One region of the Paenibacillus sp. JNUCC32 genome, then DNA from elsewhere that is predicted to be linked to it. Evidence: a T-box and tRNA genes for the amino acid it is inferred to sense, from the RefSeq annotation. Region 1 holds a T-box; the other holds one or more tRNA genes.
The links. The T-box of region 1 lies ahead of trpS (tryptophan--tRNA ligase). A T-box ahead of a tRNA ligase gene usually reads a tRNA of that ligase, here a tRNA-Trp.

Region 1 (15,865 bases):
CTGATGGGGATAGCGCCCGTAGGATACCAGTTCGCCAACCGTCAATCCGCCCGGTCCTTCCGGAGTCTGGGGCAGAATGGCCAGCTTCTTCGCCAGAAGCTTGGTGTTCATCTTGGCGATTTCTTCCCCGTCCAGAATGGCTGCACCGGATTGATAAGGAATGATGCGGGTAACAGCCTTCAAAAGAGTGGATTTGCCGCAGCCATTAGGCCCAATGATGGTCGTGATTCTTTTATCGGGAATATCTACGTTAAGACGATTCAATATCAGATTCTCGCCATAACCGACGCTTATTCGATCTGTACTTAGGCGAATCATCATTTCACCTCCAGAGTAGTTAGCTATCAAACGATAATGATTCTCAATTTCATCCATAAATATAATGTGAGGCCGCACCGTTGTCAATAAATATCTTAATGGAAATTTCAAATAATATTCATGTTTAAGCCGAAAAATACCCATATATAGTTCAGTGGAATATTACAGGCCTACATCTAGGCGAAATTGTGACAAAATGAATTTTTTCTAAATGTTTGATTGTAAAAAGGGCAAAGGCAACGTATACTAATTGATAATGATAATCATTTACGTTACAAGGTGATCACAAACAGCCTTTTAATTTATAGACCGGGAGTGAAACGCATGAGTGGGAATGAGATATTTGATGTAACGGTTATTGGCGGAGGACCAGCGGGATTGTATTCCGCTTTTTATAGTGGACTGCGTGGCATGAAAACCAAGATAATAGAATATCAGCCCATGCTTGGCGGAAAGGTTCACGTGTATCCGGAGAAAATGATATGGGACGTCGGCGGATTGACGCCGATTCCGGGCGCGAAGCTGATCGAGCAAATGGTTCAGCAAGGCCTGACGTTCAATCCCGAAGTGCTGTTAAACGAGAAGGTTGAATCGATCGCCCGCAATGAGGAAGGACTGTTCGAATTACATACCGCGAATTCCGGCGTGCATCTGTCCAAGACGGTCATCGTGGCGGTCGGCGGAGGCATCTTGAATCCGCAGAAGCTGGAGATTGAAGGCGCCGAGCGGTTCGAGGTGTCGAACCTGAACTACACCGTGAAGTCCCTGCAGCATTTCAAGGGCAAAACCGTCATTGTGTCCGGCGGAGGGAATTCAGCCGTAGATTGGGCGAACGAGCTGGAGCCTGTGGCGAAGAAGGTCTACCTGGCCTATCGCAAGGACGAATTGTCAGGCCATGAAGCCCAGGTCGAGCAGCTGATGAACAGTAAGGCGACCTGCCATCTTAATACATCGATCACGAAGCTCATTGCTTCGGATAATCATGAGGTGATTGAGCGGGTAGAATTGACCAATAATGCCACAGGGGAAGTTTCCTATTTAGCGGTAGACGAGGTCATCATTAACCATGGCTATGAACGGGATATGTCGCTGCTGGAGAACAGCAACCTTGATATTCACCGGGTGGATGACTACTATATCGCGGGCAACGCAAGCTGTAATTCTTCCATACCGGGACTGTATGCTGCCGGCGACATCCTGCATTTTGACGGGAAGCTGCACCTGATTGCGGGCGCCTTCCAGGATGCCGCGAACGCGGTGAACAGCGCGAAGCAGTTCATTGAGCCGGATGCCAGGAAGTACGCGATGGTCTCTTCGCATAACGAGGTATTCAAGGAGCGCAATCGCGAATTAGTGAAGCAATTGATCAATTAGAACACGGGCATGTGTATACATGCATCTAACGATAGAAGAGAAGCGAGGGAATCCCCGCTTCTCTTTTTTGCGTGCCCTTATTGTTTTTGGGTAATCCCTGAAGTGATCAACGGGCCGTAGTTGATCAGCTGCGTCATCATGATGCCCATCTCTCTTGCGGACTTGTTCATCCCGGACTCGATCCAGTGTATGACCAAGCCGATATTGGCGGAGATCATATACGCGATCAGGTAATCGCTCGGAATGATCTGATTCCCGCCTGTGGGCATTCTGAACGCATGCTTGGCAAACATATGCTCCTTCATGAACTCCCTGAATTGCCGAACGAAGGAAATGTCCCCATTCGGGCCGACAATAGCCTTGAAGAAGTCGGCATGCCGGACGAGCTCCTCGAATATTTGTTCTGACGCCGGATAAGGCTCTCCCTTTTCCGCATAGTCCCTGGAATCCCTGGGATCGATATGAACCACGATGTTCTCAATCTTTTGAAGCACCTCTTCTTTGATCTTATCCAGCATATCCGGCACATCCCGATAATGCAGGTAGAAGGTACCACGGTTGATATTGGCGCGATTGGCGATATCGGTCACGGTAATGGCATCTATCCGTTTCTCCTCCATAAGTTCAAACAGGGTTTGCCGCAACAGCTGATTGGTCCGGATTTGCCGGCGATCCGTCTTTTTTGTCAAGGAATTCCCCCCAGTACGAATGTGAAGACTTAATCAACAGAAGGCTCGTACACTGATGAGTAATGAACACTCCGCTGAAAGCTGATGATTGAACAAATCACTCCCTTCATTATAATTAACGCTGTGATCATTAATCAACAGTCTGTTCATTAACGAGGAGTGGTGGATATGGGGTTCTTAAGACAAAAAATGCTATGGATCGGCGCATTGGCTGTCCTTCTGGTGCTGGCCATCTTCGGCGTAGCCATGATGGGGTCGATCGCGGGAGCGAAGCCGAAGTCGCTTCCCGTTGCGCTTGTCGCCTTGGATCAGCCGGTTGAGTTGCCAAGCGGCGAAACCCTCGCTGTCGGTGACATGATGAAAGGAATGCTGCAGGCAAACTCGCAGCTGCCCATTCATTGGGAGATCGTGAATTCGGAAGCGGAAGCGCGGGAAGGGCTCGACAGCCAGAAGTATTACGGCGCCCTTGTGCTGCCTGAGGACTTAAGCGCCGGCATCTTGTCGCTGCAGTCGCCTGCTCCGAAGCCCGCTGTGGTGCAGGTGCTGGCGAATGAGGGGATGAGCACGCAGGCATCCACTGCGGTGAGACAGATGCTGGGGCAAGCGATGAAAATGGCGGGAGCGGAGCTCTCCAAGCAGGCGTTGACCATGATCGGCTCGCAGACGGATATGCTGCCGGTCACAACCGCGCAGGCTCTGCTCATCCCGTTCGAGGTTCATGAGGAAGTCGTTCATCCTGTAGGTGCGAACCACGCAAGCGGCAATGCGCCGGGAATGCTGATACAGATTCTATGGATCGGCTGCCTGATCCTTAGCGTGTTCCTGTTCCAGGCGCTGCAGAAAGCAGTGAATGACGGCAGCAGCAGGGGAATCGCGATTGTGCTGCAAGGCGCTGCCGGTTTGCTGCTGGCGGGTCTGGTCTCCGGTTTTCTGGTATGGATGGCTTCCTCCTGGTATGGCATGGAGCTTGCGAACGGAGGCAGCGTATGGCTGATGCTGTGGCTGGCCGGGTCGGCATTTTTCCTTCTTCAGTCGACCTTGTTGAACTGGATCGGGCTACCGGCCATGGGCATCTTGGTGCTCCTGATGTTCTTCTCGATGCCGCTTCTCAATATGGCGCCGGAGTTTCTGCCGCAGGCGACGCAGGATTGGCTGTACTCCTGGACGCCGCTGCGTTTTGCCGCTTCCGCTCTCCGGGATGTGATGTATTTTGACGGGTACGCGCCATCTTCTTCGCATTCCGCGGTAATGTGGTTCATAGCCGGAGGTTTTCTTGTTCTGCTGCTGGCCTCGACATTCAAAAAAGGGAGTCATTCAGACCCAAGAAAATCGATGGCCGCTTCTTAATAGAATAGGTTGGCGACTAAGCAGTGCGGGGTTTATCCCTGCACTGCTTTTTATAGTTTGCTCAAGCCGACCGGTTCATGTGGAAGGGATCATGGCCAAAGTCGCAGCATCAGGACGTTGCTCCCTTTATTCAAGTGAATAAAATACTATCGTTCTTCAAGATGACAGCCTGTATAATCCTGAATAAGGGAGTGTGAGCGTAAGTTGAAGATTAAAGTGATCATAGCGGACGATAATTCGTTTATCAGGGAAGGTATGAAAATAATTCTGACTACGTTTGATGAGTTCGACGTCGTGGCGACCGTTGAAGATGGCCAGGAAGCGGTGGCCTATTGCGAAGCGCATGAAGTGGATGTGGCGCTGATGGACGTCCGGATGCCGAATCTGAACGGCGTTGAGGCCGCGAAGCAGCTCACGGAGCGTACCAGGACCAAGACGCTGATCTTAACGACCTTTGACGACGATGAATACATTACCGATGCGATCCTGAACGGTGCCAAGGGTTATCTGCTAAAGAATAACGATCCGGAACGGATTCGCGATGCAATCAAAACCGTGTACCACGGCCATCATGTGCTGCAGGACGTCGTATTGGATAAAATCAAATCCGGGCTGTCTCCCGGAAAGCCTGACAAGGAAGATAAGGCAGACAAGTTCGACCGAGGTTTATTCACCGAAAGGGAACTGGATATTATGGCGCTTATCGCCAAAGGGCTGGCCAACAAGGAAATCTCGAAGAAGCTATTTATTTCCGAAGGCACGATTGCCAATCACATCACTTCGGTTCTCAGCAAGACAGGTCTTGAGCATCGAACCCAGATTGCGATTTTTTATCTGACGGGGGAAGTGAATAAGTGAGCGAACGCCGAAATTATGCCGAACTGTGGGTCATCGGGTTCAAAAGCATACTGTTCCTGTATGTGATCAGCCAGTCGTATGCCTCTGATCTTGCGATAACGTCATGGTATATATTGGTCATGCTTCTCTACCTGTCCGTGAATGTATCCGTCTATATTTTCAAGAGTCGCAATACACAGCCATACTTCATGGTACTTGCTATTCTTGTTGTCGTGGCGTCCTCATTCTACATCCATCCGATGTTCTTCGTACTGCTCCCTGCGAATCTGTATGAGCTGTTGTCTTTATATCTTCGCAGGAGCTGGATGATCCTGATCCCCCTGCTGGTTCCAGCGCTTATGGTGCCTCACGAGCTTGCCATGACCTATGTCTTTATATCCGTTCTATCCTATATTTATCTCACGATGCTGAGGACTTTTATAAGCCGAGTCACATCCTATCAGGAGCAGAGCGAGCAGATGCATCGTGAACTGGATCGGTTGACCCAGCGGCTGAGCGAAAATAATGAGTACATCCGGCAGTTTGAATATATGTTCAAGCTGGAAGAGCGAAATCGGCTGTCCCAGGAAATTCATGACAAGATCGGGCATTCCATGACGGGAGCGCTGATTCAGATGGAAGCGGCCAAGCGCTTGATGACATCGAATCCGGACAAATCCGCCGAGCTGCTGCAAAATGCCATATCCATCTCCAAAGAAGGCATTGAGAGCATCAGGCTGGTTCTAAAGAACGTAAAGCCTCCGACGGAGCAGCTCGGCATCAACCGAATGCGTTTGTTTCTGGAGGAGTTCTCCGCCCAGCACTCGATCAAGACCGTACTAACGCATGAGGGCAATATGGATGTGATTACGCCGCTTCAGTGGAAAATCATTCAGGATAACACCCAGGAAGCGTTAACCAATACGATGAAGTATGCGAATGCAACGGCAGTCTCGTTACATATCGAAGTTCTGGGCACCATGATCAAGGCGAAGGTCAGCGACAACGGCAAGGGCATGCAGAAGGTAATCAAGGGCCTTGGGATCATAGGCATGGAGGAACGCGCCGCGGTCGTGAATGGAACCGTGATCGTGGATGGCTCGAGCGGTTTCTCGGTGACCACTCTAATTCCTTATAGCTAAAGCTGGTAAGCGCATTTGGCGGGTTAGGGATATCGGGTCAAACAAGACATTCCCCACAAGGGTGAAGATTTGGATCATCAATAACATGAATATTCTCATGGGTAAGGATGAACTTGTGCACTATCGCAAGGGCATCCTTTTTTCGTACGATAAATGCAGATCAAGTCCACCGGCTGATGCGTGGATGGAATATGGAGGCGAAAAACGTATGAACGTGCTGGAGATCAAAGGGCTCACGAAGAAGTTTGGGGATTTCATAGCGGTAGACCAGCTGTCGTTGAACATACGGGAAGGCGAGATTTTCGGCTTCCTGGGCGCGAACGGAGCAGGCAAGAGCACAACCATCAATATCATATCGTCGCTCATGCCCATGACCAAGGGAGAGGTTTATGTCCTGGGCAAGAATCTGACGAAGCATCGAAAGTTCGCGAAGCAGCAGATCGGCATGGTTCCGCAGGAGGTTGCGATTTATGAGGATCTGACCGCATATGAGAATGTTCATTTTTTTGCCGGATTGTATGGACTGAGAGGATCGGAGCTTAGGAGCAGGACCGAAGAGGCGCTTACCTTCGTCGGACTTAGCGACAAACATAAGGTGTACCCGAAAAGCTTCTCCGGCGGCATGAAGAGACGACTGAATATCGCTTGCGCGATTGCCCACAGACCGAAGCTGATCATCATGGATGAGCCGACCGTCGGCATCGATCCCCAATCGAGGAACTATATCCTAAACTCGGTTAGGAAGCTGAACGAGATGGGCAGCACGATCCTGTACACGAGCCATTATATGGAGGAAGTGGAGGAACTCTGCACCCGGATTGCCATTATCGACCACGGCAAGATCATAGCGGAGGGCACGAAGGCACAGCTGAAGGCCATTATTACGGACCAGAAGGATATCGGGATCGAAGTGCAAACGGCCGCCCATCTTGAAGCGAACAAGTTGAAGGAGGTCGCGGGCGTCAAATCGGTTGAAGTGAAGGAGAATATCGTGCACATCAGCTCCGACGCAGGGGTCAATAACCTGAATAAAATCATTCAGCAATTCATGGCGCAAGGCATTGAAATTCGTTCCGTTCAAGCGTCCGAGCCGAATTTGGAAACGGTGTTCCTGACGCTGACCGGCCGGAGCCTTCGGGATTAGCTGATTTAGGAAGAGGGAGGTGGAAGTACATGAACGTGCTGAGAATCGCGCTGAAGGAGATGAAGATCGTCCGGGAGCCACAGATGCTGGTATTTATGCTGGCAACCCCGGTGCTGCTCATTCTGATCCTAGGGACGGCGCTTTCGAATGCTTTTAACGGCAGTACCACGATTGGAGACATTCGGGTGCTATACCATAACAATGGAGCAGAACCCGCGCTTACGGAGCAATGGCAGGCATTCATGCAGGAGGCGGAGCGCTCATCGGGCATGGCCTTTGAGCAGATCGAGGAAGGCATGGACGGAGGGCGTGAAGTGAGAAACAACCGGTACACCGGTTACGTGGAAATAGACGGCCAAGGCATCCGATATGAGGGGAACAGCCGCAACAGTATGGAGAACGGGATTGTGCAAGGGATGCTGTCCGCCTTTGCCGACCGGTATCGGCTGTCAGCGGAAGCCGCGAAGATCGATCCGGAATATGAGAGCAAGCCGCTTGTTCATAATGGAGGGAGCTATGTGCTGGAGTCTTCCATTCAGGGAGCGAGGCAGCCGGGTTCGCTTGATTATTTTTCGATTGCGGTTACCACGATGATCATCCTGTACAGCGCCTTGACGGCAGGCGGACTCATCGATAGTGAGCGAAAGCGAAACACCGCACAGCGCCTATTGGCTTCACCGGTGACGAAAGCCGAGATTTTTGCCGGAAAAATAACGGGCACGCTCGCAATCAATGCCGTATTTGTCATCATCGTCGTGCTGATCAGCAAATATATGTTCAATGCCTACTGGGGGGAGAACCCCATCATGGTATTCCTGGTGTTGTTCACCGAGATCCTGTTTGCGCTCAGCCTCGGGCTCGGCATCAGTTACGTGCTGAAGGGAAATGCAGCCGGAGCTGTCATCATGGTCATTATTCAACTGGCTGCGTTCTTTGGCGGAGGGTATACGCCGGTTGCAAGCACAACGGGATTCATGAAGGAGGCCGCAACGTATTCTCCCATGCATTGGTCCAATGAAGCTCTGCTGCAGCTCATTTATTCAGGCAGTGGGTCGGCAGCCATGCATGCGATGATGCTGAATATCGGTTTTTCCATCCTGCTGCTGGCGGTAGCCATGATTTCGATGCGAAGAAGGGAGGGGCTGTAATGTCGAAGGATATGCTCTGGCTCATTCGAAAGACGATATTGACCTCGTTGAAGGATTATAAAAATCTGCTGCTCGTTATTGCGCTTCCTATTGTCGGCATTCTGCTATCCACCTTAATCTACAAGGGCTCCGGCGATACCTCCGTTACCATTGGCATCGTGAATCACGATATTGAACAGAAGGTCACGCAAGATACGATCGATTTTGTTGCTCAATTGGAGCATACCGAGGCATCGGTCATTAGGGAATCGGAAGCGGATGACTTGGTTGTGTCGGGTGAGCTGGATGCGGTGCTGATCTTCCCCGAAGGGTTTGCGAAAGGCGTAATTCAGGGGACACCCGAGCCGGTCCGGATCGAGTCGATTAAGGGCGCTCAGGTTACGGGGTATGTCAAATCGTATCTGAACGCGTACGTCCAGAATATTTCATCCTTGGGGGTTATAGCGGGTGGCGACGCCGCCGCGTTTAACGAATTATACAGCGGTTACCGCAGTTCTAAGTTTCAATTGTCCACGACTATGGTTGCGGATCAATCGGCCAATCATGATATGACCAACCGGACGATCGGTTACTTGGTTGTGTTCATGTTATTCTCCGCCGTGAATCTATCGGCATTGACGATCCGGGATCGCGAGAACCGTACGTACTATAGACTCTTATCGTCGCCTATTACGGCCCGCAGTTACGTCTTCTCGAATGCCATCGTGAACATCGTTCTGATGATGATCCAGATTGCGGCCACCTTGTTCGTCATGACCCGGTTCTTTCATATCGAGCCAGGCATTCCATTATGGCAGATGTTTCTGATTCTGTCGCTGTTCGCTCTGGTCGCGGTTAGTTTATCGCAGGTCATTGTCGCGTTCTCGGACAGCACCATGATGGCTAACGGAATCCAGACGATGGTGATCATGCCGACATCGCTGCTGGCGGGGTGTGTATTCCCGCTCTCCGTGATGCCCGAAGCGATTCAGCGAATCGCCGATTTCCTGCCGCAGTATTGGCTGCTCGATACGTTCGGCAAGCTTCAGCAAGGAAGCGGCCTGACCGACGTGATTCTGAACGTGGCGATTCTGCTGGCTTTTGCCTTGGCCTTATCGCTGATTGCAACCTACAAGTTCGCAAGAAATAGAGATACGCAGAGCTATATTTAAATTTAATGGCAGGGTCTCCTTGTACTGCACATAGGATGGCCGGCTATAAGCGATCAGGGGCTTGCTTGAACAGCAAGACTCCTTTTTTCATTAGTCTAGAACCCGTTCTTCCGTCGAAAAATCTATTGGAAAAAATGAACAAAGCTATTCCATCTGGAGTTACTCCATGGTTTACAATGAGTTCAAGATACAGGATCTGGTTGAAACGTTGAACGATCGGGGGATGGTAAATGTTAGGTAAAGCGCGAAGTGCCTTGCGGCAAGCCTTTCGCTTCACTGCTACCGGACTGACTCTAGGGGAGAAATGGCGTCTGGCTCTTCCTGGTCCGATCCTGTCAGTCGGAGGAGTGCTCATCCACAATGTGTTCTTGAAGTATTACACGGATATCATCGGTCTCAGTCCGAAGTATGTCGCTTGGGTGTACATTATCTATAACATCTGGAACGCGATTAACGACCCGGTGCTTGGCGTATGGATCGACCGAATGAGGCATCGAGCGCAGCGTGGGAAATACGTCTATATCATGAGAGTGACGGTGCCGTTCATGATCGTTTCCTCCTTCCTCATGATGCTGTCTAATCCGGCATGGGATCAGTGGTTGATCTTTCTGCTGTATACCGCGTTGTTATTTATTTACGACACGGCTGCAACCGCTTACAGTATAGCCTATCAATCGTTTATGCTGATCGCGGCTCCAACCAAGGAGGAACGCATCGATGTTGGTGTGATCCAGAACTACTTATCCCAGGGGATGTCATTTCTGATCACCTTGATTCCGACGCTGCTCCTCGTCGGGGACGGAAAGCAGGAGGTGATCATCCCGATCTTCTCTGCCGTAATCGTGGCGGAAGCGATATTCTTCACCTGGGCCCTGAGGGGACTGAGAGAAGATGCGTTAATGTACGAATCACTGGATAAGCAGCATATCGATACAAAAGAGGTTTACAAAGAAGCCTGGCAGATCATCAAGTCCAGACCTTTCCTCACCTTCGTTATATTTTCCATTGTCACCGGCCCCGTGTTTTTCTACTTTACGCCGTTTCTCTACTACATGGACAGCGTAGTGCAATCAACGGGTATCGAAGCTACCGTCATCGATGTGAGTACGCATGTGATCGCGCTCCTGTTCTTGCCGGTCATGGGATCTATCGTCAAGAAAAATGGAACGAAGAAGAGTGTATACCTGGGGACCATCTTTGTGGTGCTCGGATACGGCGGGATCTTTCTCGCTGACGGCATATGGACCGCGGCCGCATCCTACGTTCTGATTGTCTTCACTGTGAACTATCTTCGAACGGCAATATCTCCGGTCGGGGCGCTGCTCATCGACGAGAATGAGCGCACGACCGGCGTGCGGAAAACCGGGCTGTTCAACGGATTGTTCTCGTTATTCACGGTCGCCTTCTCCAGCCTGCAGACGGTTATCTTCATTAATGTGATCGGGGCATACGGATATGACGGTCTTGCGGCGGAACAGTCCGAGTCCGCCATGCTCGGCATTCGGGTAGCAACCGGCTTGATTCCATTAGCCGCTTTTCTCCTCGGATTAATTCCGCTGGCGTTGTATCCTTTTGATAAGAAAAAAGAGGATGACATCTCCGCGTTCAGCAATAATGCCAGAAGAGGGGGGGTGAAGATGTGAAGGAACCGGCGTTAAATTTGAATTTTACGATTGGCGAAGTGTCCAAAATTCTGGATATCCCGATCGATACCTTGCGTTATTACGATAAGATCGGACTGCTTCATTCCCGCAATCGGGACGCCAACAAGTACCGCTATTATGATCTTGAGCAGTTCGATTCACTTATCACGATTCGAATGCTGCGGGCAATGGATGTGTCGATCGAGCGAATCCAAGCGCTGCTCCGGGACAACAGCCTAAACGCTATGCGCAGGCTGCTCTCCGACAAGCGTCAAGACATCGATCGCCAGCGGACTTATTTGAAACACCTGTCTCACAAGCTGGAAGTGCTTAATGTTCAGCTGCAACGGTTCGATAACACGGAGGTCATTGAGCTTGTACTAAGCCACCCGTGCTGGGTGCTCCTTACCGATTCAATCATGGAGAGCGGTGATCAGGGACTCGGGAGCAAAGTGCAGCAACAGATACGCCGAATCAATGCCAAGGAATGGCTTGCATTCTGCCATACCATATCGATTGTGTCCCAAGATAACCTTAACGCAGGCCGTTATCACAATTACCTGTACAATGGCATTCTGTCCACCCTCCCGATGGAGGATGACTCTTCCGTCTTTCAGAGACTGGAGCCTCGCTACTGTGCCAGAAAATGCGTGATTATCGGCAGGGACGACTACGCCAAGATGGACCATCACTATGATCAGATGAAAGCTTTCATTCGCAATCGCGGACTAACGATCGCAGGCCATTCTCTTGAAGTCAATCTCTATAACCAGTACGACAATCATTACATTGAAATTTACATTCCGGTAGAAGAACGGTAGGGGGAAGCAGACATGAAAAAAATAGTGGTCGACGGACAACGATTCTTGAATGAAGACGGCGCTCAAGTGATCCTGAACGGCATCAATCTCGTATGCAAGGACAAGGCAAAAGGATATGTTGAGCCCTGTGATGCCTCTTTGTTCGCCTGGTTTCGCGAACAAGGCTTTAACGTTATCCGTCTAGGTTTAATATGGGATGGCGTCGAGCCGGAGCCTGGGGTCCACGACGATGCATATCTGAGCAGAATCAAGCAGCAGGTTGTATGGGCTGAGCAGCATGATCTCTATGTTTTTCTGGATATGCATCAGGATTTGTACAGCGTGCACTACGGCGACGGGGCTCCGGCGTGGGCGACCCTCTCCGATGATCTTCCTCATGTTACCGGACATATATGGAGTGACGCCTACCTGGAAAGTCCGGCTGTGAACCGCGCTCTGGATCACTTCTGGCGGAATACGCCCGCTTCCGACGGGATCGGCCTGCAGGATCACTATGCAGCGATGTGGAAGCATGCGGCACAGTTTATGGCTGATTGCCCGAATATTATCGGTTATGACCTGATGAACGAGCCGTACCCCGGAACAAGCGGACAGGAGGTGCTCGGCACCATCATTGCCGCATATGCGGGTCATGTGATGGGAATAGCCGACCCGAACATGGAGCAGCTTGCCGGACTCTGGTTTGACGAGGAAAAGAGGCTGGAGGTTCTTGCCGGGATGGCAGAGATGGATACGTACCGCATACTCGTCGACAGCGCCAGAGAAGCATCGCAAATCTTCGAACGGGAGGTTCTCGCGCCCTTTTTCAACAAGACGGCGGCAGCCATTCGCTCCGTTTCCCCGGACGGATTTTTGATGCTGGAAACGAGCTATTTTTCGAACATGGGGATCGAGTCCGGCTTGCAGCTTGTGCAGGATCCAGCCGGTCAAACCTTACACCATCAGGTGTTCGCACCGCACGGCTATGATCTGGTGGTCGATACGGAGCATTATGACATTTATAATCAGGATCGCGTCGAGCTGATTTTTGCTACCCATCGCAAGGTGCAGGAACGGTTGAACGTGCCGGTCCTGGTCGGGGAATGGGGAGCTTTCTCCCAGCATCCGGCAACCTTTCAGCTTTCCAGGCAGATCATTGCGATATTGGAGCGGTATCTTTGGAGCAATACATACTGGTGCTGGTGCGACGGCTTCAAGGAAGCCCCATATGCCAAGGCGTTGAATCGCGCGTATCCGCAAGCGACAGCCGGCGTGCTCTCAGCATACCGTTATGATCATGATACCGGCAGTTTAAGTATAGATTTCGTTTCATCCGTTGGAGAGACATTGATTTACCATCCCCATCTGGAGTCGATATCCACAAGCGACGTGGCGGTCGCCGGTACGAACGCTTATCAAATCGAGCTGCGTCCTTTCCCGGATTCGAAGAGCGGCATCTTGGCGATCACCGTTCCTGATCAAGGGAATAAGATTACGGTTACGATAGGGAGATGATGTCAAGGGGGCGACAGCGACATGGCAGGCATCTCAATAAACAAGTCGGGAGTCAGAAGAACCATGGGTTATAGCGAGGCAGGACAGACTAAAGCGGTGTAGACGCTTATGTACAACATAAAAAGGCCAGCCGACAAAAATAAGCAGGGCGTCCCTTGTTCTGATTCCCGATAAGGATCAGTAATTCAGGGGACGCCCTCTCGGTTCTTTCAGAACGTGACCAATCCCATCGCTTTCTTGGCGGCAAGCAGTGTCGGGACTGCGGTTTCGGAAGCCCGCTTCGCTCCGTCCTTCAAAATGCGATCAAGCTCGGAGGAATTCACGATTTGATGAAACCTCTCCTGGATCGGTTGAAGTTTTTCGATGACCACTTCGGCTAATTCCTTCTTGAACGTACCATATCCTTGGCCTTCATACCGTTTTTCGATGACGGAGATGGCTTCCTCGGAGAATACGGAATAAATCTCGATCAGATTGCTGACCGCCGGCTTCTGCTCCCAGTCATGCCGGACCTGGCCATCGGAGTCGGTAACGGCCCTGGAGAACTTCTTGCGGATATCCTCCGGCGTATCCATCATGTGGACGCAGCTGTTTTTATTCGGGTTGCTTTTGCTCATCTTCTTGGACGGATCGTCAAGGCCCATGACGCGAGAGCCAATATCCTGAATGATCGGGTCAGGCACCGCAAACGTGCGGCCATACCGGTTGTTGAAGCGCTCGGCCACATCGCGGGTCAGCTCCAGATGCTGCTTCTGGTCGTCGCCGACAGGCACGTGCGTTGCCTGGTAGAGCAGCACATCGGCAGCCATCAGGACCGGATACGTAAACAATGCGGAGCTTACGGTATCCTTTCCGTCCGATTTCTCCTTGAATTGGGTCATGCGCTTTAATTCACCAAAATGCGCCTGCGTCTCCAGCAACCACCCGAGCTCTACATGCGCGGGGACCTGCGATTGCAGAAAGATCGTCGCTTTATCGGGGTCAATGCCCGACGCAATGTACAGCGCGGCAATGTCCCGCGTGCGCTGGTGCAGCTCCATGGGATCCTGATAGACCGTGATCGCATGCAGATCCGGCACGAAGAAATAGGACTCATACTCATGCTGCAGCTTCACATATTGACGGAGGGCACCTCCATATCCGCCAATATTCAAATCTCCGCTCGGCTTGATGCCTGACAATAATCGTTGCATAATAACCACCTCCTGATTGTTTGCGAACAACACAAAAACACCTCATCCCTCTATGGGACGAAGTGTAACTTTCGCGGTACCACCCAAATTCGACTGTACGGTCGCTCTTTAGCATGACGCGGAAATGGGGAAACGCACCATTATTCCTGCCATATCTCCCAAAGTAACGGTGGAGAGCCGTCAAGGCCTACTGCTCCGGCACAGATCGGAGGTTCGGGTTGAAGCGAGAAGATCCATTCACTTATTCCGGAGTACCGGGCCTCGCACCATTCGCCGGTTCGCTTGGACCTCAAGAGATAAGCTACTATTTCTTCTCATAGCCGTGTGGTATGTTGTTCTTAAATTCATCTGTGCAGCTCTGTTCGAATGTGAATAGAGAACAAGATGATTTGATGAGTATCATCACACAGATGTTAGGTGAATGTCAAGAGGGATCGGGGGGTCAGGATGAGCGATAAGGACAGAGCGATTCTTGGGGACGGATTATCCATACTGTCGCAGTGCAGAATGCTAACAGGGGATATTTGGCAGGCTCATTACGGAGCGGCCGCGATCGCGGGTTATTTTTTTGTAAAGGCAAACCATTTGCCCGGGAAGGTCGAGGAGGCCGTTACGGCGGAGAACCAAAGGATGATCGCCAAGTATTTGCAGTCGGGAACGGTGACAGGGGAAAGCTTGAGTGTGAAAAGTGCCGAATCAAGGATTCTTGCAGCCCTTGACGTTACGATTGATGGGCTGCACTGGGTCGGGCACAATGTGATCTATGCCGCAATAAGCCTGGCTGCACTCCACGAGCTTGGAGGCGGTCTACGGCATGAAGCAGCCGATATCGCGGAATTAATAGCCTCTTTCACGAAGACGATTCCGGGAAGGTCCTGGATCGGATATTCTGCTGCCGAGGTCAAACGGTTGACCCTGGATGAACTTGACGGGATATCGGAAATAACGGACGGCGATCAGCTGTCGGCCTTCATTTTAAACGAGCTGGCCTCTTATTCGGTGATCTACCGCGCAGAAGCCCATCATGACTTGATGGGGCATATGCTGACGTACTCGCATGCCTTAAACATTTTGTACGATCTTGGCCATCATGATTATTTCCACAGAGGCTTGCCGGGTCTGCTCAAAATCGTGAAGGTGCTCCGTGCCAGCAGCCAGCTGGATCCTGCAGAGCCGATCCGAATCGTGTCTCCGGTGGATCGGCTGCCACTCGTGGAGGCTCCAAGATCGGCTTGGCTGCCGCACCAGCCGGAGTACTGGGCGGGTATCGACGGGGCTGTCATCGATTGGGACTTCGGCCATCTGTTTAAATTCCCGTTCAGTTTCTACCATCATTGGAACCGTGTTTCGGAGACTCCGGCGAAGGCCATGGAGAATTTTCGATATATTATCCATCCGGTGCAGACGATCATTTCCTGAAGAGAGGTAACCTTTATCATTTAGATCGGCACTTAAGGGATAGAGACACCGAGAAGAGGTGAAGTGAGCGTGATCCAGTGGATTGAGGAAGCCCGGAGGGGCAGTGCGGATGCTCAGGAAAGCTTGGTCCGGCATTTTTCCGGCA
Region 2 (15,865 bases), 740 kb from region 1:
CGCTTATGGATTTCGTCCAGCGTGCTCTGCACGACCTGCGTCGTATGGGACGTGATTTTTAAATGCTCGGCATAATTCAGCATGAATCCGGTCACTTTGCCCGAGCTGTCCGTTTTCCAGTTGACCAGATTATCAAAATCCTTGCCCTGCGTCACCTGGGAGGTGATCGCTTTATTGATGGCTTCGGTAGCGATCTGCTTAACCCGGATTTGGGCTAAATGCATGATCGGCGGCCGCAGATTCTGCTCGATATACATAAAAAACTCAACGATCCCAAACACAAGGAGCAGAGCGCCGATCAGCCACCATTTTTTTGTGCTCCGCCGTTTGGCAGCCTGAGGACGCCCCCGGCTCTGCGGTACGGGCCGAAAGCCTCTGCGCGGTGGTTTGTAAGCTCTCCTTGGTTTAGGCCACGACAGCGACGGAAAGGCCAAACGCCTGCTTCCCCATCTCTTTCGTCTCATGCTTGGTCCCCCCTATTTACGCCCCGAGGAGCATGTTTACCATGGCAAGCTCTCCTGTATAGAAGGTATGCGGACAAACGGCAAAAAAGAAGAGCAAGGATGGCTTATCCTCGCTCTTCTATGTCGTTCGTTGAATCGTCTTCTTGATCTTCCACGTAATATTTCAGCATCGACAGTTTGTTCTCCCAGAAGCGGTCGAAATAAGACAGCCAATCCTTCAATTCCTTAAGCGGCTCTGCTTGCAGGCGATAGCGGGTCTCGCGTCCCACCTTGCGGTCCTGCACCAGACCGGCTTCCTCCAAAATACGGAGATGCTTGGACACGGCGGTTCGCGTCATGGAGAAATGTCCCGTAATTTCCTTAACCGGCATTTCCTTATCGCTTAACAAGCCGAGCAGCTTACGGCGAGTCGGATCTGCGATGGCTTGGTAGACATCATGCTTCGGAGCGGCCTGCGACATCGGTTACGCCTCGACGTATCCCGCAAGCTTCTGGACAATGCCAGCCCAGCCGTTGTCCATGCGGCCTCGAACGATGTCATGCGCTTCCCCGAACTCGGTTACTTGATCCGCTGTCCATCCGCCGTGGATGAGCGTGAATTCCGTATGGTCTCCCTGCTCCACCAGTTCGAACGTAACGCTCCAATCCTTGCCCCAGTTAAAAGACAACCGGTTAGGTTCATCAATAAGCGTCACCTTGCATGGTGAGTTTCCGAAGGGGCCGGCATTCAATTGAAACTCGAACCCTTCCACCGGTTCAAAATTGTTAGGCATAAACCACGCCGAAATCCCTTCAGCTGTGGCTACGGCTTTCCACACCTTCTCGATGGGCGCTTTCAGCACAAGAGTATGACGAATATCCGGCAGCTTGCCGTTTGTTGCGTTGTCCATATCAGATTGATCCCTCGCTTAAACTTAAATTATGAAACCATTTGGTTTCCCTTTATGCATTATAGGACACCAAATGGTTTTACGTCAAACCCCAATATTCACCTGTTCGTCATCACCCTTAGGTCAATCAGCCGACTAATCGGCTCAAAACAGAGACCTTGCCGGCACACCGCACTTAACTCCACCTCACGTTAGGGTTGATCCGGGTAAGTCTTTTTCAGGAACGCGATCGATTCGCGAATCAGCTGCTTCAGCACCTCAACTTCAATGTCCGCCACTTTATTAATGTACACGCAGCCTTTCCCTGCCGTATGCTTGCCGAAATTCGTCAGCAGCTCCTCCCGCTGATCATCGCCTGGCGCAAAATACAGGCTGATCTTCGCTTTTCGCGGCGAGAATCCTACAAACGGCGCATCTCCCTCATGGCCGGAAGCGTAACGGTAATGGTAGGAGCCGAAACCAATGATGCTGGGTCCCCACATTTTGGCCGAATACCCGCTCGTTTCTTCAAAAATCTCCAGCAAACGATAGGCATCCTCCCGTTTTTTCGGCGAATCCACTTGCTCGATAAACTCCACCACGCTGTGATCCGTTTCTTTTGTTTTTTGCTCGTACACGGGTTTAACTCCTTTCGAACACGCCTGTTATTATGACCATCTCTGTCAAGAATAAAAAAGGCCGGTTATGATCAGCAATGTTATCTAATCATTCCCCGCCTAATTGGGCCAAATCTGTCTTTATAAATCAGCATACTCCCTCTGCCTTAAAGCCTCGTACATCAATACGGAAGCGGCCATAGCCGCATTCAGCGATTCGGCACGCCCCGGCATGGGGATACGGATGGCATCGTCCACGAGTGCCGCGACCTCAGGCGAGACGCCGCGTCCTTCGCTGCCGATGACGATCCAGCTTGTCCCTTTGAAGTCGTACTCAAAGCATGAGCGCTGTCCTTCCAGCATGGTGGTCACCAATCTGGCTCCCCGTTCCCTGGCTTCCGGCAGGATGCTCAGCAGATCACCCTCCAGCACCGGCAGATGGAACAGAGATCCCATGGTGGAGCGCAGTGTCTTGGGATTGTACAAATCCGCACAGCCTCGCCCCAGGACCACGCCGGCAGCCCCTACGGCATCGGCGCTTCGTATGATGGTTCCCACATTGCCCGGATCCTGGAGACCGTCGAGAACAACGACCAAACCGTTCTCGCGCAGGATCAGGTCCTGCCATTGCCGCGCTTCCTTGCGAATGACGGCAAACACCTGCTGCGGCGACGGCGTATCGCTGACCTTCGATATGACGGCATGGGATACGCCGATCCATTCGGCACCTTGTCCTGTATCCGTAATATGACGAAGCTCTTGGGGGATGCCCTTGTCCACGTCATAAGCCACGCACTCGATGTCCGCGCCGGATGACAGGGCTTCCTGTACGAGATGGATGCCTTCCACCACGTACTTGTTCTGCTTGTCCCGATGTTTTTTCTCCTGCAGCTGTGCCCAGCCCTTCACTCTGGCGTTCTGCGGCGATAATATCTCCATTGTTAACCCATCCGTTCTTTACATATATACTCATCACAGCACCCGGTATCGGAAGCTGACGTCTTTATTTGGGATAAGCAAGCTCCAGCTTCGTTAAGTCATTCTTATGTCCGACGATGACAAGCACATCGCCTTCCTCAATCCGGTCATCCGGACTCGGCGAAATGTTCATGTCCGCATCGCTTCGAATCGCCATGACATTGCACCCGAATCGTGCGCGAATATCCAGCTCTCTCAAATTGTGGCCAATCAGCTCGCCTGTAGCCAGCATCTCCATAATGCTGTAGTCGTCCGACAAATCGATATAGTCCAGAATATTCGGCGAGACCAGATGGTGGGCAACCCGAAGCCCCATGTCCCGCTCTGGGAAAATCACCTTGTCCGCGCCGATTTTGTTAAGCACTTTTCCGTGCAGCTCATTCTTCGCTTTTACGATAATAGCCGGTACGCCAAGATCCTTCAGAATCAGCGTCGTCAAAATGCTGGATTGAATATCCTCCCCGATAGCCACGACAACCACATCAAAATTCCGAATGCCGAGCGCCCGGAGCGCCTCTTCATCGGTCGAATCCGCCGAAACGGCATGCGTGACCATGCTGGCAGTTTCCTGAATACGCTGTTCGCTCGCATCAACGGCTAATACGTCAAATCCCATGCTGCTCAATTCCTTGGCAACGCTTGTGCCAAAACGCCCCATACCGATTACTGCGTACTGCTTCTTAGCCATTTATATATCCCCCCACGAGCCTAGGTCGATCCTTAATCATCAATGATAACAGTATATCATACTGTCCAGAATACTTGAATGTAACTCCCCTAGAACGGGCACATTACACAATGACCCTTATATAACAAGGAGGAACATTTCGATGTCCATATTGTTAGATCTAAGGCAAGCCGTCATTCATAAAGTCCACAATCAGGACGAAGAAGAGCTGCGCTCCATGATCGAGGGTTCCGTTGACGGGCCTGAAGCCGCCCTGCCGGGACTCGGCGTGATGTTTGAAATGATGTGGAAAGACATGGATGCTGCCCAGCAAAATACCCTTGTCTCTTCCCTTCACGACCATTTGAAAACCGTTACGCCTGGCAATCTTCAGGGATAATCCCGCGCTCAACAAAAAGAACAATCCCCTAAGCCTTCAAGCTGAGGGGATTGTTCTTTATATTGCATATATATGCCATCGCTTACGGAGCGGTCTCAAGAAACTGGGCGGTTGGATTCTTGTCTATGGCGGTTCTCATCGCATACTCATTTTCGAACAAGACAACATAGTTATCCTTCTTGTCTTTCACCAGGGTCGAGTTAATCCGGAACTTGGACGGATCAATGTTGTCGTCCACGATCCAGCGGGCGAACTGATACGGCATCCGTTGCAGCTGGACATCGACGCCGTACTCCCCCTTCATCCGATACTCGAACACTTCGAACTGGAGCTGACCGACCACCCCGAGAATGGTCTCGTCGAAGCTAACGGTGCGGAATACCTGAATGGTCCCCTCTTCCGTCAATTGGTCAATCCCCTTCTGATATTGCTTATGCTTCAGCGCATTCTTCACGGTTACTTTGGCAAAGATCTCCGGGGAAAACGTCGGAAGCTCGTCGAATACAACCTCGCGTCCTTGGCTGAGGGAATCCCCGATCCGGAAAATCCCCGGGTCAAACAGACCGATAATATCGCCAGGGTATGCCTCCTGCACAATATCTCGATCCTGCGCCAAAAATTGCTGCGGCTGCGCCAGCTTGATTTCCTTGCCTACCCGCACATGCTTCACGCTCATACCGCGTTCGAACTTGCCCGATACGATTCGAAGGAAAGCGATGCGGTCCCGGTGAGCCGGATTCATGTTGGCTTGGATCTTAAATACGTAACCGGAGAATTTCTCATCGGTCGGTTCCACCACGCCTTCCGTGCTGCGGCGCGGCTCCGGCTTCGGCGCAAGCTGGAGGAAGTTTTCAAGAAAGGTCTGGACGCCGAAATTGTTGATCGCACTGCCGAAAAATACGGGCGTTAACTGACCCTGCATCACTTTCTCCAGATCAAACGGGTCGCCGGCAACATCCAGCAGCTCCAGATCCTGACATAACTGGTCATGCAGATAGTCGCCAGCCATCTCGCGGATGAGCGGATCTTCATACCCTTCGACCTTCTGCACTTTAATCGTGGAGTGGTCGTCCCCTTGGAACAATTCCACCTGATTCTTCACCCGGTCGTACACGCCGCACAGGTCGCGGCCGGAACCGATCGGCCAATTCATCGGTACGGAGCGGATGCCCAGCACCTGCTCAAGCTCCTCCATCAGGTCAAACGGACTGCGTCCTTCGCGGTCGAGTTTGTTGATGAAGGTGAAGATCGGAATGCCCCGCTTCGCGCAGACCTGAAACAGCTTGATGGTCTGGGCCTCGACCCCTTTGGCTACGTCAATCAACATGACGGCGCTGTCGGCAGCCGTCAACGTACGATAGGTATCCTCACTGAAGTCTTGGTGACCCGGCGTATCCAATATATTAATCCGATGTCCTAAATAATCAAATTGCATCACGGACGACGTGACGGAGATTCCCCGCTGCTTCTCGATCTCCATCCAGTCACTCGTTGCATGCTTGCTCGCTTTACGAGCTTTTACCGATCCGGCCAGACGAATGGCGCCCCCGAACAAGAGCAGCTTCTCGGTCAGCGTCGTCTTACCGGCGTCAGGGTGGGAAATAATCGCGAACGTGCGACGCTTATCCACTTCCTGCTGCAGTTCATCTATTAGCTTTGCCATTTCACTTATCCCTTCGTAACTAAAGTCATGTATATCATTGTACCACAATTCATACGCAAATCATCCCCATGCGCCGTGCGCATGAGGATGATTTTTATCGCATAAATTTTAGCTAATCTTCTATTTTTTCAACCACACGACGTTATCCTCAAGCTGACCGTTAACCGGCCACCAGTGGAAGCCGTCTTCCTTCAGCAGCTCATCCGCTTTGTCAGGTCCCCAGGAGCCGGCAGGATACGATTCCAACTCGCCCTGGTTCTCTCTCCAAGCGCTAGCGATGCGATCCACGAAGGACCAAGCGGAAGCCACTTCGTCCCAACGCGTAAAGTAGGTGGAATCCCCGCGGGCGGCATCATGCAGCAGACGCTCATACGCTTCAGGAGAGTTAATGCCCACGATGCAGCTTTGGCAGAAGTCCATCGCAACCGGAGCGATCTCGGACTCGGAGCCCGGCTTCTTCGCGTTGATCTTTACGTAGATGCCTTCCATCGGGTTAACCCGGATAACGAGCAGGTTAGGCTCCAGGGAATGCTTTTGGCCCAAGTATACGTTGGTTGGCATCCGTTTGAACTCTACGACCACCTCGGTCGTCTTAACCGGAAGGCGTTTGCCCGTGCGGATATAGAACGGTACGCCCGCCCAGCGGAAATTATCCACGAAGACTCTGGCCGCAAAATAGGTTTCCGTATTGGATTCCGGATTTACCTTGTCCTCTTCACGGTAAGCCGGCAGATCTTTGCCGCCTGCGGAACCGCTCGTATACTGACCGCGAACCACGTTGTTCTTGACTTCTTCGTTTGAGGCATATGGACGCAGGGAGCGAAGCACCTTCACCTTCTCGTCGCGAATATCTTCTGCGAGCAGGCGGCTAGGCGGCTCCATGGCAATCATGGTCAGCAGCTGCAGCATATGGTTTTGACCCATATCCCTGAGTGCGCCCGCATGGTCGTAATAACCCCCGCGCTCCTCGACGCCAACCGTTTCACCAAGCGTAATTTGGATGTTGGCAATATGCTTGTTGTTCCACAGCGGCTCGAAGAAAGCATTCGCAAAACGGATAACCTCGATGTTCTGCACCATTTCCTTCCCGAGGTAATGGTCGATCCGATAGATCTCCTCTTCCTTGAACACTTTACGGATCTCTTCGTTCAGCTTGGCAGCGGACTCCAGATCGTAGCCGAACGGCTTCTCGATCACAAGACGGTTCCAGCCCTCTCCGTCCAGCATGCCGCCCTTCATCAGGTTGAACGATACGCTGCCGAACAATTCCGGTGCAAGCGCAAGATAGAACAAGCGGTTGCCCGGTATATTAAATTTCGTTTCCAATTGCTCCGTTTGTTCGCGGAGCTCACGGAAACCGTCAATATTGTTGATATCTAAAGATTTATATTCAAAATGCTGTGCAAATGCATTCCATTCACTATCCTGTTCCGAACTATATCGGCAGAATTCCTGAATCGAACGATACACGTCCTCCCGAAACTCCTCTTGGGTGCGCGGACGCCGCGCCACGCCGATTACAGCAAAATCCTCATCCAGTTTTCCTTCACGATAAAGACTGTAGATCGCCGGAAACAACTTACGTCTTGCCAAATCACCAGTCGCTCCAAAGATGAAAAATACAGCTCCCGGTGTCTTCATTGTATCTAGATTTTGATTTTCAGCCATGGCTCCTCATTCTTTCTATGAATTATAGTGTATTTTTATGCATCGGCACTTAACTCGATGTGATGACATTTTAGCATATTCATTTCAAGTATGCTATCTCATTCCGTATTTTTTCATCGGAGTTTCAGATATTATTTTCAATATTCTATTGTAATGACGGGAAATCCGATCGTTATTCTACTGCTTTTCTTCACCGAATCTTCATGCACCGCGATCTGCATATGAATCGGCGTGTCGCCGCTCTTCACAAAAGTCCCCAGCGAAGGCGCCTCATAGGATCGGCTGATCGTTGTAACATCCGCATAATCCTCAACGGAACGAAGCGGAAGCTTTCGGGCTACGGCCTCTTCTACTTGGGCCATCGTTGCATCCACGCTGCCTGACTTCGTTGCATATCCTTGAATGGACGCATTCCACGTATTCGGTATGCCTGCTTGCTCCATCCGTTCTTGAACATGCTGCTGAAGGCTCATCATTTCCCGGGCCTGGGCTGCCGCCTCTCCGACAAGCATGACTCTGACATAACTATGGCCTTGCTTCGTGAGGGCCCAATCCAAATGCACGGAGACGCCCGATCGATCGCCTTCCGCTTGGAAAACGTCATTTCCTTGAAGCTCGTTCGAGGTAATGCCGGAAAGCCCTATTGCGCGAGCCAATTCTTCGGCTGCTGTCTTAGCTTGATCCATAGAAATCGAATTTATCATTTCGCCTTGAATTTTTACCGTGAGGAGCGCGGAAGGGTCCATATGTTCCTTTCCAAGGGCTGCAAGAAGCTCCAAATTGCTTTCGGCTGTAGTCCCTGCTTCTGATGCTCCATTCGCCGTTCCCTTCCAAGCTGACGCTTCTGCCGTTTGCGGAACCGCTTCCTCCCCATTGCGTTCCGTTGTTCCCGCAAAACCCGCCATCATCCCTGCTGCCCCGCACAGCAACAACATCATCACAATCAGCTGTAAACGCATCTTACGCATCGTCAGTCACGCCTCCTCGTACGAATCTATCAATCTAGTAAAAGGATGGCCGGCTCACTGCAGATTTATACCTCGCCATATAAAATGATCCTGCTATTACCGTTTTAAAAATCTCCCTTCCCCTTACCTAAATAAAAAAAGCCTCCCGATTGGGGAGTCTTTAAGCCTGCCTATCATTGTTTACATGGATATGTTGATACCCGAACGCATCGCATCACGGATCTGTTTAGAACCGCGCTCGGCATCTCAAAACTGTTTATTTCACGTTCATAAACATAAAAAAAGAGCCGGCACTCCTTACTCAGCCAGCCCATTTTTATAAGCGTAGATGGCAGCTTGGGTCCGATCCTCTACCCCCAGCTTGCCCAAAATATTAGTCACGTGAAACTTCACGGTTTTGATGCCTATAATCAAATCATCGGCAATGTCCTGATTGGATTTGCCCTGTGCCAGCAATCGCAGCACTTCCATCTCCCGGTCCGTCAGGTCATTATGCGCGGGTGCTTCATTTTGCGGATGGCGGAAACGATTCATCATCTTCGAAGCGACCTGGGACTCCAGAACCGACTGGCCCCGTGCGGCCGCACGTATAGCATCGGCGACCTCGGAAGCCCGGGAGGTCTTCAGCAGATAACTGAACGCGCCTGCTTCAATGACCGGATACATCTTCTCATCGTCCAGATAGCTGGTCAGTACGATCACCTTAAGATTCGGAAATTGCTTCATCAGCTCCCGCGTGGTCTCAATGCCGTCCATCCCATCCATGACCAGATCCATCAGCACCACGTCAGGATGATATTCCTGCGCCAGACGTATGCCTTCCTCGCCGCTGCCCGCTTCGCCTACCACCTCAATGCCGTCTTCTGTGCCAAGCACGGCAGCCAAGCCGATCCGCACCATCTCATGATCATCCACCAGCAGTACCTTAATCGGTGCTTCCATCTCCATCCCCCCGTTTGCGTTCTTCGTTTATGAGCGGCACGATAATCTCAATCCGCGTCCCTTTACCCGGGGCCGTGATGAATTGTAACGAGCCGCCGATTTCCGTCACCCGTTCCTGCATGGTCGAAAGACCGTAGGAAGTCTGTTTCTTGTCGTCCAGTTCGAACCCGACCCCGTCATCTCGCAGCATTACCCGAACGGTTTTTTGCCTGCGATGAATCCGGATGTCCATTTTTTCCGCCTTCGAGTGCCGAAGCGTATTCGACATGGCCTCCTGAATAATGCGGAACAGATGATTTTCGATCCCTTTAAGCAAATGTATGTCATCGTCCATCTCAAACGTAATTTCCATAGGCACTTTGATCCGCAATTCCGTGATCAAATCCCGCAGCCCCTGTTCCAGTGCTTTTCCTTCGAGATATACCGGCCGCAGATGAAGGAGTAGCGCCCTCATCTCGGACTGTGCCACAGCCGACATTTCCTCAATCAGAGCCACCTGGCGCTGCGCTTTGTCAAAATCCTTATCCAGCGTCCTGCCCACAGCTGTTGCCGTCATTGAGATGGCAAACAGCTGCTGAGAAACCGCATCATGGAGCTCGCGCGCCAGACGCTGTCTCTCTTCCACGATCGCCGTAACCCTGGCCTGCTCGGCTAGCTGGGCATTGTTCGTGGATAACCGCTGCAGGGAAGACACCTGATCCTCCCAGCGCTTGCTGATCTTCACCAGCTGTTCTCCAAGCCGGCCCACTTCGTCTTCGCCGATGTCCGGCATGACGTCCGTCAGACTCCCTTTTTCCCAGTTCACGAGTGTTTCCCTAACGAGATCGACCCGCCGTTTTACCCGGTATCCCTGGAAGAAGCCATAAATCGCTCCCAGCCCGATCGGCAGCAATACCAGGGTTATGCCTGCCTCGATCCGGTTCTTCCACGTCTCAAACGGTTGAAGATAACCATATGTATATAATAAATAAAGGACAACGAGCATGACAACCAATCCCAGAAGGGTCCCCTCACGCATACTTCGGGTAATGATATTTGCTTTCTTTTCCGTTTCCACGGGGCAACCCTCCTGAATGGTTTACACAAAACAATACGTTTATTATGTCATTCTTATATTCAAATCTCCGCCTAAATAAGAAACGATAAATTTCACTTTATATTCGCTGGTGTCATAATTGGGCGATTGATATTTCACTCGGTTCAATATGCCGGTTTCCTTCCGGTCGTCCATATGAATCGATCCGAACAAGATGAATGCTTCGATCTCCACCCCGTAATAGTCCGGGATCATCAGATCGATATCACCGAGCATTCCGTGGAACATGAGCACCGTTTGGCGTTCTTCGGGAAGCGCCAGGGACAGATCCACATCCGCTTCCCCGAGCACATGCCACACGCTCAAGCTGCGCATCACCCAGGGTGCACGGTCCCAGTCAAAGTTGGACATAAAATTCTGCTTCTGAATATATCTGGTCGTGGTATGGGCCCGTTTGGACTTGCCGTAGAAAATCCCCAGCGATATCAAACTGACGCCAATAATCAACATAAGATGCTCGAGCAGCAGCAGCACGGCTCCGACGCCGAGCAGAATGTACCCCTTCTTCACATGGCCTTGCCTGATCTGAAGGACGCCCGCGAAGATGAGCAACAGGGCGACAATGGTGAAGAAACCAAACCATCGGCCGAAAAGCATAATAAAACCCAAGCTGATTAAACCTACTGCTATCCAGCGGTTTCTGTCCATGTCGCACCTCCTTGATGACCAAGATATAAGCTCGGAAAAGCCATATCAGTGAGATGCTCCCCACTGTATGGCTTTGCCTGTACTATACGACAATCTCATTCGTATAGCATATCATATGAACACGGTATTCGAATACGCTTTGTTCTTATTTTGCTGACTTGCTAAGGAATTACTCGGATTTCGAGGATTTCCCCATTTTGTTTTTCAACGCTTGCAGCTGCTCATCCACCTTCAGTTGCTTCTCAGCATCCACTGGGCTTGTGTATGCTGCGTTGTTAGGGCGGTATGGTGCGCGAAGCACATCAGCTTCAGCTTCCATTTGCATGATTTTTTCTTCCATGCGGTGGAAGCCCATCGAAGCACTGCCGCTTTCAATGGTATGCAGGCTGCTCACTTGAGACATTTGCTTCTTCGCTTTCGCCATTTGAGCGCGAGCTACAAGCTCATTGCGCTTGTTGCGCATTTTGTAGAACTCGTCTTTCATTTCATGCAGCTGAGCAACAAGCTCTTTCGCTTGAGCCTCGGATTGCAGGTGCAGTTCCACGTACTCGGTTTCTTTTTGATCGAAATAGATCTTTTCTTCAAGCAGCTTGCGAGCCACTTCTTCTTGACCGTTTTTCAGAGCCAATTCCGCTTGAGCTTCACGTTGTGCCGCCATCTTCACAGCCTCATCGACGCGCTGCTTCATGCGACGCTCATTTGCCATTTGCTTCGCAACCGTTACCTCTGCTTCATGAATTTCTGCCTCCATGTCGCGCAGGTACTGGTTCAGCATTACGATCGGATCCTCCACTTTATCCAGCAGCTCGTTCACCGATGCTTTCGTCATATCCTTGATTCTTTTAAATACTCCCATGTTATTTATCTCCCTTCTCATAGTTCGAAAGTTTTTTCTTCAATTCTTCGATTTCTTTTTGCATGGCTTTTCTTTCAATATCCTTCATCATCGCATCCAGATCGGAATCGGTGGACGCGTTCGTTCTTGTGCCGTTGGGACGGTCATATTTGGGACCAAAGCTTCCATGCTCATTAGGGTTCGGATAGCCTTGATGACGTCCATAAGCATCATTGTAGCTGTTGTAGCCTGGCCCCGGGCCCGGATGGTCGTTGTAACGGTATCCGCCGCCATGTCTTCCTTGAGGCCCGTACGGATCGTGATAATACGGCTCTTTAGGAACGACGAGGGTTGCAATCAGATAGATCAACAGCGTTGTACCGCCTGTGAAAAAGATACTGACTACAAATATGATTCTAAGTAGGGTAGATTCGACTCCGAAATGATCGGATATACCGCCGATCAACCCTGTGAACATCTTGTCTCGGGTGGAACGGTACAATCTTGTCATGGTTACTCCTTTCCGCTGTTATTCAGCTTTTGCTTCAAGCGGGCAAGTTCCTTTTCCAATACCGTGGAGACGGATTCTCCAGCCTGATCCATGTATTCCTGCCCCATGCGGCGTAAATCGCGAAGGCTTCTGGCTTCCAGTTCCCAGTCGCTGATACGGTCCTCGAGGCGATTGAACATCTTCGGTACATCATGACCCCCGCCATAGGACCCCGTACGTTCATTCATTTTTTGCTGAAGACGAAGGGTTTCCACTCGGGCAACATAATACTGGCGTTTGCTGTAGACCGTCTGATATTCCATCCGCAGCTCACCGAGCTGCTCCTCGATTTCTTTCAACGACTCCAGGCTTGAGGATAACAGGCCTTGATACTGTTCAATCTTTTCCTCATAAATCAGCTTCTCCTGCAATGCCAGCTTGGCAAGATGCTCTTCGCCGGCCTTCAAGGCAAGCAGTGCCTGCTCTTCGCGTTTAAATCGCATGGTTTCCGCTTGATCCACCTGCTGTTTCAGCTGTCTGGAATGTACTTGGCATTGCTGCTGCAGCTTCTCGGCCTCAGCAATGTCCTGTCTGGTTGAATGTAGGAACTGGTCGATCAATCGAACCGGATCCTGGCTCTGCTCGAGCTTTTCATTCAATGTTGCTACAGTTATGTCTCTTATCCGCCGGAAAACACTCATATCGGCTTAGCCCTCCTCATCTATCATGATCTGATCTGTTGTTTATGCAGGTTATATAATGTAGTGGTTCCTTATCAATAACGGGGTCTTCCATTCTTCAATCGGGACACTCCGTAGATGATTAAGATGACACCAAGGATCGGACCGATCAGCCAAGACAGTTTACCCATCAACCAGATGATGCCGATACCGAGAATGATCCATCCCATCAAGGTATTGCCTCTTCGAATTCCGTAATATCCCAAAGCAACCATCAGTATCGGAATTAGAAGACTGAACAACCATCCAAGCAGAGGACCGAATACTCCCAGAAGAACCAAGATCCCTAAACCAATCAACAGGATACTCATTCCATTGCCTTTTGAATTCCTCATTTATACACCGCCTTTCTGTTGTTTGATCGTTGTTTCATTTGTTCAACCTTATGACTCTATTCTAGGTAATTTCGAGTTTGACTAAAACGGCCTGTGGACGGTTTTTGGACCTAGACCTAAGGCGGGGCTTCCTATAGACCTACGTCCAACCTCTGGACTGGTCTGCAGTTTTTGCGTTATATCCGTGAACGAACACCCTGCTGTTACCGTATCACTTATTGAAGGAACATCGATCTACAGGAGAACGATCCTCAGCAGCTGCGATTGGGAGTGGACTTATCGTGTGGATGCTTCGATGGAGAGACAACAAAAAAAGGAATGCAGACGTTGATCGTCTACATTCCTTTTGATTGATGCCGGTGAAGGGACTCGAACCCCCACGGTTTCCCTCACGATTTTGAGTCGCGCGCGTCTGCCAATTCCGCCACACCGGCTTACACAATGGCGTGCCCTAAGAGATTCGAACTCCTGACCTTTTGATTCGTAGTCAAACGCTCTATCCAGCTGAGCTAAGGGCACATATGGTTGTTATGGAGGCGCCACCCAGATTCGAACTGGGGATAAAGCTTTTGCAGAGCTGTGCCTTACCACTTGGCTATGGCGCCAGAAATAAAAATGGAGCGGACGACGGGAATCGAACCCGCGACCCTCGCCTTGGCAAGGCGATGCTCTACCGCTGAGCCACGTCCGCAAACATAAAATCAATGGCTGGGGATATAGGATTCGAACCTATGCATGACGGAGTCAAAGTCCGTTGCCTTACCGCTTGGCTAATCCCCAATATGATTTTGTAATATGGGGCGATCGAGGGGAATTGAACCCCCGAGTGCCGGAGCCACAATCCGGTGCGTTAACCACTTCGCCACGACCGCCATATTGTACTATAAATTGATTCGATTGGCAGGGGCAGCAGGAATTGAACCCACACTAACGGTTTTGGAGACCGCTGTTCTACCTTTAAACTATGCCCCTAAAAACTGGTGGAGGATGATGGATTCGAACCACCGAACTCGAAGAGAGCAGATTTACAGTCTGCCGTGTTTAGCCACTTCACTAATCCTCCAGAATGGTGCCGGCGAGAGGACTTGAACCCCCAACCTACTGATTACAAGTCAGTTGCTCTACCAATTGAGCTACACCGGCGTATAAAATTATAAAAGGTACATGGTGGCTCGGGACGGAATCGAACCGCCGACACGAGGATTTTCAGTCCTCTGCTCTACCGACTGAGCTACCGAGCCATAGAGCTCATTTTGGACTTTGACGAATCCCATATCGGATACGCATCTCATCCCAAAGTCATCTATGAAACTTGTAAAAATGGCGGAACTGACGGGATTCGAACCCGCGATCTCCTGCGTGACAGGCAGGCATGTTAGGCCTCTACACCACAGTTCCACGAGGCACTATCGCTATTGCGATATAAATTGGTTGCGGGGGCAGGATTTGAACCTACGACCTTCGGGTTATGAGCCCGACGAGCTACCGAACTGCTCCACCCCGCGTCATTAAAAGGGTTGCTGCAATGGTGAAAAATCATGGTGGAGGCTGAGGGGATCGAACCCCCGACCCTCTGCTTGTAAGGCAGATGCTCTCCCAGCTGAGCTAAGCCTCCGTAACAAAGCGACTTTTATCATACCAAAATCTGATATAAGAAGCAAGTGTTTTTTAAAGAAAGTGGTGACCCGTAGGGGATTCGAACCCCTGTTACCTCCGTGAAAGGGAGGTGTCTTAACCCCTTGACCAACGGGCCTTGCTTAAAATAATAGTGGCGGAGAGAGAGGGATTCGAACCCTCGAGACGCTTTTGGCGCCTACACGATTTCCAATCGTGCTCCTTCGGCCAACTCGGACACCTCTCCATAAATGGCTCCCCGAACAGGACTCGAACCTGTGACAACTCGATTAACAGTCGAGTGCTCTACCAACTGAGCTATCAGGGAACAATATTCAATTCAAGTGATTGATCACCTGAAAACTAGATACGAAACGAATTTGCAGCACATTAGAATCAGTAGCATTCACCCGATGTGGTATCGGGGTCCCCGAAAAGTATTCGGCATCTGCTTCAAAGCTTTGCTTCACTTTTTGGGGTAATTTTGGATAAGCCCTCGACCGATTAGTATTGGTCAGCTCCATGCATTGCTGCACTTCCACCTCCAACCTATCTACCTCGTCGTCTTCAAGGGGTCTTACATACTGGGAAATCTCATCTTGAGGGGGGCTTCACGCTTAGATGCTTTCAGCGCTTATCCCGTCCGTACGTAGCTACCCAGCCATGCTCCTGGCGGAACAACTGGTGCACCAGCGGTACGTCCATCCCGGTCCTCTCGTACTAAGGACAGCTCCTCTCAAATTTCCTACGCCCACGACAGATAGGGACCGAACTGTCTCACGACGTTCTGAACCCAGCTCGCGTACCGCTTTAATGGGCGAACAGCCCAACCCTTGGGACCTACTTCAGCCCCAGGATGCGATGAGCCGAC

Region 2: it encodes a tRNA-Trp, which carries the amino acid that the T-box ahead of trpS (tryptophan--tRNA ligase) is inferred to sense. The anticodon was not compared.

Annotation. Positions count from the first base shown of each region.
Region 1 is NZ_CP062260.1:5,881,586-5,897,450, forward strand. Features, by position in the region: gene JNUCC32_RS26010 (ABC transporter ATP-binding protein) at 1-318, opposite strand, end outside; gene JNUCC32_RS26015 (NAD(P)/FAD-dependent oxidoreductase) at 643-1,692, shown strand; gene JNUCC32_RS26020 (TetR/AcrR family transcriptional regulator) at 1,770-2,381, opposite strand; gene JNUCC32_RS26025 (YhgE/Pip domain-containing protein) at 2,550-3,728, shown strand; gene JNUCC32_RS26030 (response regulator transcription factor) at 3,933-4,586, shown strand; gene JNUCC32_RS26035 (sensor histidine kinase) at 4,583-5,707, shown strand; gene JNUCC32_RS26040 (ABC transporter ATP-binding protein) at 5,916-6,851, shown strand; gene JNUCC32_RS26045 (ABC transporter permease) at 6,881-7,999, shown strand; gene JNUCC32_RS26050 (ABC transporter permease) at 7,999-9,150, shown strand; gene JNUCC32_RS26055 (MFS transporter) at 9,381-10,793, shown strand; gene JNUCC32_RS26060 (MerR family DNA-binding transcriptional regulator) at 10,790-11,614, shown strand; gene JNUCC32_RS26065 (cellulase family glycosylhydrolase) at 11,627-13,108, shown strand; gene trpS (tryptophan--tRNA ligase) at 13,318-14,301, opposite strand; T-box leader at 14,352-14,628, opposite strand; gene JNUCC32_RS26075 (hypothetical protein) at 14,749-15,720, shown strand; gene JNUCC32_RS26080 (sigma-70 family RNA polymerase sigma factor) at 15,784-15,865, shown strand, end outside.
Region 2 is NZ_CP062260.1:6,625,051-6,640,915, reverse strand. Features, by position in the region: gene yunB (sporulation protein YunB) at 1-464, opposite strand, end outside; gene JNUCC32_RS29485 (ArsR/SmtB family transcription factor) at 569-925, opposite strand; gene JNUCC32_RS29480 (SRPBCC family protein) at 929-1,354, opposite strand; gene JNUCC32_RS29475 (DUF1801 domain-containing protein) at 1,546-1,971, opposite strand; gene JNUCC32_RS29470 (TrmH family RNA methyltransferase) at 2,092-2,889, opposite strand; gene JNUCC32_RS29465 (potassium channel family protein) at 2,954-3,616, opposite strand; gene sspI (small acid-soluble spore protein SspI) at 3,759-3,995, shown strand; gene JNUCC32_RS29455 (peptide chain release factor 3) at 4,078-5,658, opposite strand; gene zwf (glucose-6-phosphate dehydrogenase) at 5,779-7,326, opposite strand; gene JNUCC32_RS29445 (YwmB family TATA-box binding protein) at 7,464-8,294, opposite strand; gene JNUCC32_RS29440 (response regulator) at 8,592-9,242, opposite strand; gene JNUCC32_RS29435 (sensor histidine kinase) at 9,220-10,293, opposite strand; gene liaF (cell wall-active antibiotics response protein LiaF) at 10,336-10,980, opposite strand; gene JNUCC32_RS29425 (PspA/IM30 family protein) at 11,150-11,836, opposite strand; gene JNUCC32_RS29420 (PspC domain-containing protein) at 11,838-12,326, opposite strand; gene JNUCC32_RS29415 (PspA/IM30 family protein) at 12,329-13,006, opposite strand; gene JNUCC32_RS29410 (hypothetical protein) at 13,081-13,380, opposite strand; tRNA gene JNUCC32_RS29405 (tRNA-Leu) at 13,735-13,814, opposite strand; tRNA gene JNUCC32_RS29400 (tRNA-Arg) at 13,823-13,899, opposite strand; tRNA gene JNUCC32_RS29395 (tRNA-Cys) at 13,912-13,985, opposite strand; tRNA gene JNUCC32_RS29390 (tRNA-Gly) at 13,997-14,071, opposite strand; tRNA gene JNUCC32_RS29385 (tRNA-Gln) at 14,086-14,160, opposite strand; tRNA gene JNUCC32_RS29380 (tRNA-His) at 14,177-14,252, opposite strand; tRNA gene JNUCC32_RS29375 (tRNA-Trp) at 14,279-14,352, opposite strand; tRNA gene JNUCC32_RS29370 (tRNA-Tyr) at 14,359-14,443, opposite strand; tRNA gene JNUCC32_RS29365 (tRNA-Thr) at 14,448-14,523, opposite strand; tRNA gene JNUCC32_RS29360 (tRNA-Phe) at 14,546-14,621, opposite strand; tRNA gene JNUCC32_RS29355 (tRNA-Asp) at 14,702-14,778, opposite strand; tRNA gene JNUCC32_RS29350 (tRNA-Met) at 14,809-14,885, opposite strand; tRNA gene JNUCC32_RS29345 (tRNA-Val) at 14,920-14,995, opposite strand; tRNA gene JNUCC32_RS29340 (tRNA-Glu) at 15,059-15,133, opposite strand; tRNA gene JNUCC32_RS29335 (tRNA-Ser) at 15,150-15,241, opposite strand; tRNA gene JNUCC32_RS29330 (tRNA-Asn) at 15,247-15,322, opposite strand; rRNA gene JNUCC32_RS29325 (23S ribosomal RNA) at 15,479-15,865, opposite strand, start outside.